3 regions of the Pectobacterium odoriferum genome follow, and region 3 is predicted to be linked to each of the others. Evidence: predicted binding sites of a transcription regulator. Region 3 holds the regulator's gene; each other region holds the start of a gene.
The links. The regulator PurR, encoded in region 3, represses purine synthesis genes. The targets are predictions, from matches to a motif close to CANGCAAACGTTTGCNTG.

Region 1 (2,254 bases), 610 kb from region 3:
GACGTCTGATGTCACCCGTCAGCAATAGAACGTATCAGCCGCTGATTTTTACCGCTGAGGCAACGCGTTTGGCGATTGCCACTGCATCATCCGTGGTTTCCGCACTGGCTAATGCGACACCCATACGGCGCTTACCGCTGATATCTGGTTTACCAAACAGACGAATTTGCGTATGAGGGAGTAGTGCGCTTTCCAGCCCCTGATAACGCGCGTTGTTGCTATCCAGTTCCGGTAAAATCACGGCGGAAGCTGATGCGCCATACTGACGAACTGCGCCAATGGGTAGCCCCAGAAAAGCACGAACGTGCAGTGCAAACTCTGACAAGTCTTGAGAAATCATCGTCACCATGCCGGTATCGTGCGGGCGAGGGGAGACTTCGCTGAAAATGACCTCATCGCCGCAGACGAACAGCTCAACGCCGAACAGGCCATAACCGCCGAGCGCTTTCACGACATCGCTGGCCATCTTCTGTGCGCGTTCCTGTGCCAGCGCACTCATCTGCTGTGGCTGCCAGGATTCACGATAGTCGCCGTCTTCCTGTCGATGGCCGATTGGCGCACAGAAATGAATGCCGTCAACCGCATGGATGGTTAGCAGAGTGATTTCGAAATCAAAATTAACCAGCCCTTCCACGATGACGCGGCCGCCGCCTGCTCGTCCACCCTGCTGGGCGTAGTGCCACGCTTGATCTAACTGCTCAGCAGAGCGAATTAGGCTTTGCCCTTTGCCAGAAGAACTCATGACTGGTTTAACAATACAGGGATAGCCAATCGCGTCTACAGCCTGACGAAAACTCTCTTCACTGTCGGCAAAACGGTAGGTGGAAGTGGGAATGCCGAGTGTTTCGGCAGCCAGACGACGGATACCTTCACGGTTCATCGTCAGGCGTGTGGCTTCGGCACAAGGAACAACATGGTGACCCTGTTTTTCCAGCGTCACCAGCATGTCGGTAGCGATGGCTTCAATTTCTGGCACGATGTAATCAGGACGCTCGGCTTCAACCAACGCTTTTAATGCATCGCCATCCAACATATTGATGACGTGGCTGCGGTGCGCAACCTGCATGGCGGGAGCATCGGCATAGCGATCGACCGCAATCACTTCGATTCCCAGGCGCTGACACTCAATCGCCACTTCTTTGCCTAATTCACCGGAGCCAAGCAGCATCACTCGTGTGGCATCCGCACGCAGGGCGGTTCCAATCGTTAACATAACCTTATACCTGATCGGGTTGTGAAAAATGGCCGCAGTATAAACGAAAACGTTTGCGTGCGCATTAAAGAGGGCGTGCAGTGGAATGCGGTGCGCAAAAGCGCACCAAGAGACAAGGACGTGGCTTGGCATTGCTGGGCAATCGTGCCACTCTTCTTGCAACGCGAAAATTTTATGTCAAGACAACGAGATCCGACGCCATGAAGACACCGCAAGCTGAAAAAAGACCCCACGCACTAAGTACGCATGGCGATACGCGTATCGACAATTATTACTGGCTGCGCGATGACCAGCGTACCGATCCACTGGTGTTGGACTATCTGACGCAGGAAAATACCTATAGCGAAGCCATCATGGCACCTCATGAAGCACGTAAACGGTCGCTGTATGACGAAATGGTCAAACGAATTCCGTCGACGGATATGTCTGTGCCGTATGTCAGAAAAGGCTATCGCTACCAAAGTCGCTATGAGCAGGGTAAAGAGTACGCCATCTATTTGCGTCAGCCTGAGCAGGCAACAGACGCATGGGAAACGCTGCTGGATGGGAATCAACGTGCGGAAGGGCATGAGTTTTATAGTCTCGGCACGCTTGAGGTTAGCCCTGACAACACGCTGCTGGCGCTCTCGGAGGACTTTTTATCCCGTCGACAGTACACGCTTCGTTTTCGCGATCTGAACAACGGCGAATGGCTACCGGATGTGATAGAAAATGTGACCGCAGGGGCGGAGTGGTCGGCGGATTCGACGGTTCTGTATTACGTGCGCAAACATGAGAAAACGCTGTTGCCGTATCAGGTCTATCGCCACCGTCTGGGGAGCGATCCGGCGTTGGATGAGCTGGTCTATGAAGAGAAAGACGATACCTATTACGTTAGCCTGAGCAAAACGACATCAGAGCACTACATCACCATTTATCTCAGTAGTACTACGACGAGTGAGGTGTTGTTGCTCGACGCTACGTGCCCGGACGCGGTGCCGCAGGTATGCATTCCTCGTCGAAAAGATCATGAATATGGCATCGATCACTATCAGGACTCGT
Region 2 (2,254 bases), 1.4 Mb from region 3:
CGGCCTTCGATACCTTCCGGCACCAGTTTGTCGGCGGCGTTATCGGTCTGGAAGTAACGGTCTGATGAGCCTTTGGACATTGCGCCCAGTGAACCCATGCCGCGATAAGATTTGAATGAACGGCCTTGATACAGTTCGATTTCACCCGGGGATTCTTCCGTACCCGCCAGCATAGAACCGACCATGACACAGGCTGCGCCTGCCGCGATGGCTTTAGCGATGTCGCCGGAGAAGCGGATACCGCCGTCGGCGATAACCGGAATGCCCGTGCCTTCCAGCGCTTCAACCGCATCAGAGATAGCCGTAATCTGCGGTACGCCCACGCCAGTCACGATACGCGTCGTACAGATAGAGCCTGGGCCGATACCGACTTTCACTGCGCTCACGCCCGCTTCGACCAGCGCTTTCGCACCAGAGCCTGTCGCCACGTTACCGCCGATGATTTCAAGGTTCGGGTATTTAGCGCGCGTTTCACGAATACGCTGCAATACGCCTTCGGAATGGCCGTGTGAGGAGTCGATCAGCAGGACGTCAACGCCTGCGGCAACCAGCGCATCAACACGCTCTTCGTTACCTGCACCCGCGCCAACCGCTGCGCCTACGCGCAGACGACCGTGTTCGTCTTTACATGCGTTCGGTTTACGTTCTGCTTTCTGGAAATCTTTTACCGTGATCATGCCGATCAGGTGGAATTGGTCGTCAATCACCAGCGCTTTTTCAACACGTTTTTCGTGCATTTTTTGCAGCACAACGTCACGCGCTTCGCCTTCTTTGACGGTGACCAGACGCGCTTTCGGCGTCATGAACGCGCTAACCGGTTTTTCCAAATCGGTAACAAAGCGCACGTCACGACCGGTGATGATACCGACCAGTTCGTTGTCTTTTGCCACAACAGGATAGCCAGCGAAGCCGTTGCGCTCGGTCAGCTCTTTCATTTCACGCAGTGTGGTTTCTGGCGTCACGGTTTGTGGATCAACCACTACGCCGCTTTCGTGTTTTTTCACGCGGCTAACTTCTTCAGCCTGACGCTCAATGGACATATTTTTGTGAATAAAGCCCAGACCGCCTTCCTGCGCCAGCGCAATGGCCAGGCCGGATTCGGTAACGGTATCCATCGCTGCGGACAGCATAGGAATATTCAGGCGGATGTTTTTCGTCAACTGCGTGGACAGATCGGCAGTGTTAGGCAGAACAGTAGAATGAGCGGGAACCAGGAGGACGTCATCAAACGTCAGTGCTTCTTTAGCGATACGTAGCATGGGCAATATCTCACCAAGGTGGATGTAAGAATAGATAAAATATTGCCGTGGCATTATACAGAGCGTAATCGGTTGCCTCCAGCATTATTTTACTAAAATGCTTGATTACCTGTTTCAGGTAGGTAGTATCGATCAATTAAGTGACTGTTTTAAAATTTGATCTGGCTCACAATGTCTCAATTTCCCTCCTCTGCAATTTTTACCGTTAGCCGCCTGAATCAGACGGTTAGACAACTGTTGGAAATGGAAATGGGCCAGATTTGGCTCTCCGGCGAAATCTCCAACCTTTCTCAGCCCTCATCCGGCCATTGGTATTTCACGCTGAAAGACGAACGTGCACAGGTGCGCTGCGCGATGTTTCGTACCAGCAACCGTAAAGTAACGTTCCGCCCGCAAAACGGTCAGCAAGTGCTGATTCGGGCGAGCATTACGCTCTACGAACCCCGTGGTGACTATCAGTTGCTGGCGGAAAGCATGCAGCCCGCTGGCGATGGCCTGCTACAGCAGCAGTTTGAGCAGCTCAAGCAGCGTCTCGCCGCCGAAGGGCTGTTCGACCAACAGTTTAAGCAAGTGCTTCCCTCTCCCGCCAAACAGGTCGGCGTGATTACGTCAGCCAGCGGTGCCGCCCTGCACGATATCTTGCAGGTGTTACAGCGCCGCGATCCGTCGCTGCCGGTGATCGTGTATCCCACGTCGGTGCAAGGCACGGAAGCGCCGCTACAGATTGTTCGCGCTATTGAGCTGGCTAACCAGCGGGATGAATGTGACGTGTTAATCGTCGGGCGCGGTGGCGGTTCACTGGAAGATCTGTGGAGTTTTAATGACGAACGGGTAGCCCGCGCGATTTTCGCCAGCCGTATTCCTATCGTCAGCGCCGTCGGCCACGAAACCGATGTCACCATCGCCGATTTCGTCGGCGACCTGCGCGCGCCCACGCCGTCCGCTGCTGCCGAGTTAGTGAGTCGTAACCAACTTGAGCTATTGCGTCAGATACA
Region 3 (2,254 bases):
TTAAGAGTGATATAGGTTACATACGTCGAACAGAAGCAATTCAGACACGTTTTATGTAACATCAACGTGTCTGAATACCTAACCCGCACAAAATCATCGATCGGTTAGTTCAGCACCGCAGTAAAACTAAACACGATGATCACAGCCAACGAACCAATGGTTGTCAGCAAAGACATCTTCAGATCTGTATCCATAAACCACTCCTTATTAGCGAACAAATTTTCTCTGAAAACTTCATCTGAAAAAACACGCCCCTTCACAGCCGAATCCACTTAGGCAGTTAAAGCTACAAATAATAGGGTTATTACGATTCTTTCATAATTCTAGCGAAAAATCTCGGACGAATGCATCACTAATAGTATAAATTAGCCCTTTCACTTTCATGATAAATCGGACACAATCCGCTGTTTATGAAAGCGCTGCGTATCAGTCGAAAAACGTCAACCCAGATCCCTTCGGTATAACATTCGGCATTCTCCTTCTGAAATCCTGTTTTTTAGCTTAGAAGAAGAACATTAAACGTAGGCAAACGATTAACAATATACTTACGTCTGTAACAGGTAAGTTCAGGAGTCATTTTTAGATGGCAACGATTAAAGATGTGGCAAAACGTGCTGGCGTTTCCACCACAACCGTATCGCACGTGATCAATAAAACACGTTTCGTCGCCGAAGAGACTAAGGCAGCCGTCAGAGCGGCAATCAAAGAATTGCACTATTCACCCAGCGCCGTCGCCCGCAGCCTCAAAGTTAATCACACTAAATCTATCGGCTTACTCGCCACATCCAGCGAAGCCCCCTATTTCGCCGAGATCATTGAAGCCGTCGAAAACAGCTGCTATGCCAAAGGTTACACGTTGGTGCTGTGTAATTCGCATAACGACATCGGTAAACAGCGCGCCTATCTTTCTATGCTGGCGCAAAAACGCGTCGACGGCCTATTGGTGATGTGCGCCGAATACCCGCCTGAGCTGTTGTCGATGTTGGAAGATTATCGCAGCATTCCGATGGTCGTTATGGACTGGGGACAGATGCACAGCGATTTTACCGATACGATTATCGATAACGCCTTTGAAGGCGGTTATATGGCAGGCCGCTACCTGATTGAACGCGGCCATCGCGATATCGGCGCCATCCCCGGCACTCAAGAACGTAACACTGGCAGCGGACGCTACCTCGGCTTTTTGAAAGCGCTGAAGGAAGCTGATATCACAGTGCGTGACGAATGGGTGGTTCGGGGCGATTTTGAACCGGAATCCGGCTACAAAGCCATGCATCAGATTCTCGCACAGAAACAGCGACCTACAGCCGTATTCTGCGGTGGCGATATCATGGCGATGGGTGCCATCTGTGCGGCTGACGAGCTGGGTCTGCGCGTACCGCAGGACATTTCGGTGATCGGTTATGACAATGTGCGCCACGCACGCTTCTTTACGCCTGCGCTGACCACCATCCACCAGCCAAAGGAGCGTCTGGGCCAGTCCGCGTTCTCTATGCTCCTGGATCGCATTACCAGTAAACGAGAAGATGCGCACGTCATTGAAGTACACCCGACGCTGATTGAACGCCGCTCGGTGGCAGACGGCCCCTACCTCGACTATCGCCGCTAATTAGCGGCAATACTGCGCAGCGCAGGCAAGTGAGCACTACATGATGATGGAAAACTGGCATAATTTCGGCGCTGATGACGATCATACATTAATGGCCTAGCAGGCTCGCTTCCAGCAGAACTCGCCACCGCTTTCCACACGCTATACGGCCCGCTTCCACCGGATGTTCAGCTACTATCTTAACGCCTGTGCAGGGGCATTCAGAGCACGAACACTTCAGCTCTGGCAGGTCGTGTACAGCACGGATGGGATCGAAGGCGGGTTACGTGTTTCACGCTGATAGAAAAAAGAAAACCGGACGATGCGGCTCGTCCGGTTTACAAGAATAGGCAGTGCAGGATATCAGTCTTCGTTGGCGAGATCGCTCAACTGCTTGCTGGCTAACACGCGTTCGACGGTATCCACCACGGCCTGCGTTTGCGGGTCGATTTCAATATTGATACGATTTCCCAGACGTTTCTGTCCCAGCGTGGTGCGGTTCAGTGTTTCTGGAATTAAATGCACGCAGAAACGTCCGCGAGTGACTTCTCCCACCGTCAGGCTGATGCCATCAATCCCAACAAAGCCTTTATGCAGCACGTATTTCATCAGCGCTTCATCAGCCAGACGGAACCAAATCTGATGGTTATTCTCTGAAACCTGAAT

Region 1: the regulator PurR is predicted to act here: its motif matches at 1,256-1,273, upstream of purT (formate-dependent phosphoribosylglycinamide formyltransferase).
Region 2: the regulator PurR is predicted to act here: its motif matches at 1,321-1,338, upstream of guaB (IMP dehydrogenase).

Annotation. Positions count from the first base shown of each region.
Region 1 is NZ_CP034938.1:2,752,181-2,754,434, reverse strand. It holds gene purT (formate-dependent phosphoribosylglycinamide formyltransferase) at 35-1,213, opposite strand; gene EO763_RS12310 (S9 family peptidase) at 1,414-2,254, shown strand, end outside.
Region 2 is NZ_CP034938.1:3,510,488-3,512,741, forward strand. It holds gene guaB (IMP dehydrogenase) at 1-1,259, opposite strand, end outside; gene xseA (exodeoxyribonuclease VII large subunit) at 1,431-2,254, shown strand, end outside.
Region 3 is NZ_CP034938.1:2,142,852-2,145,105, reverse strand. It holds gene EO763_RS09580 (C40 family peptidase) at 1-4, shown strand, start outside; gene cydH (cytochrome bd-I oxidase subunit CydH) at 105-194, opposite strand; gene purR (HTH-type transcriptional repressor PurR) at 584-1,609, shown strand; partial or broken gene EO763_RS09565 (class I SAM-dependent methyltransferase) at 1,629-1,889, shown strand; gene EO763_RS09560 (riboflavin synthase) at 1,952-2,254, opposite strand, start outside.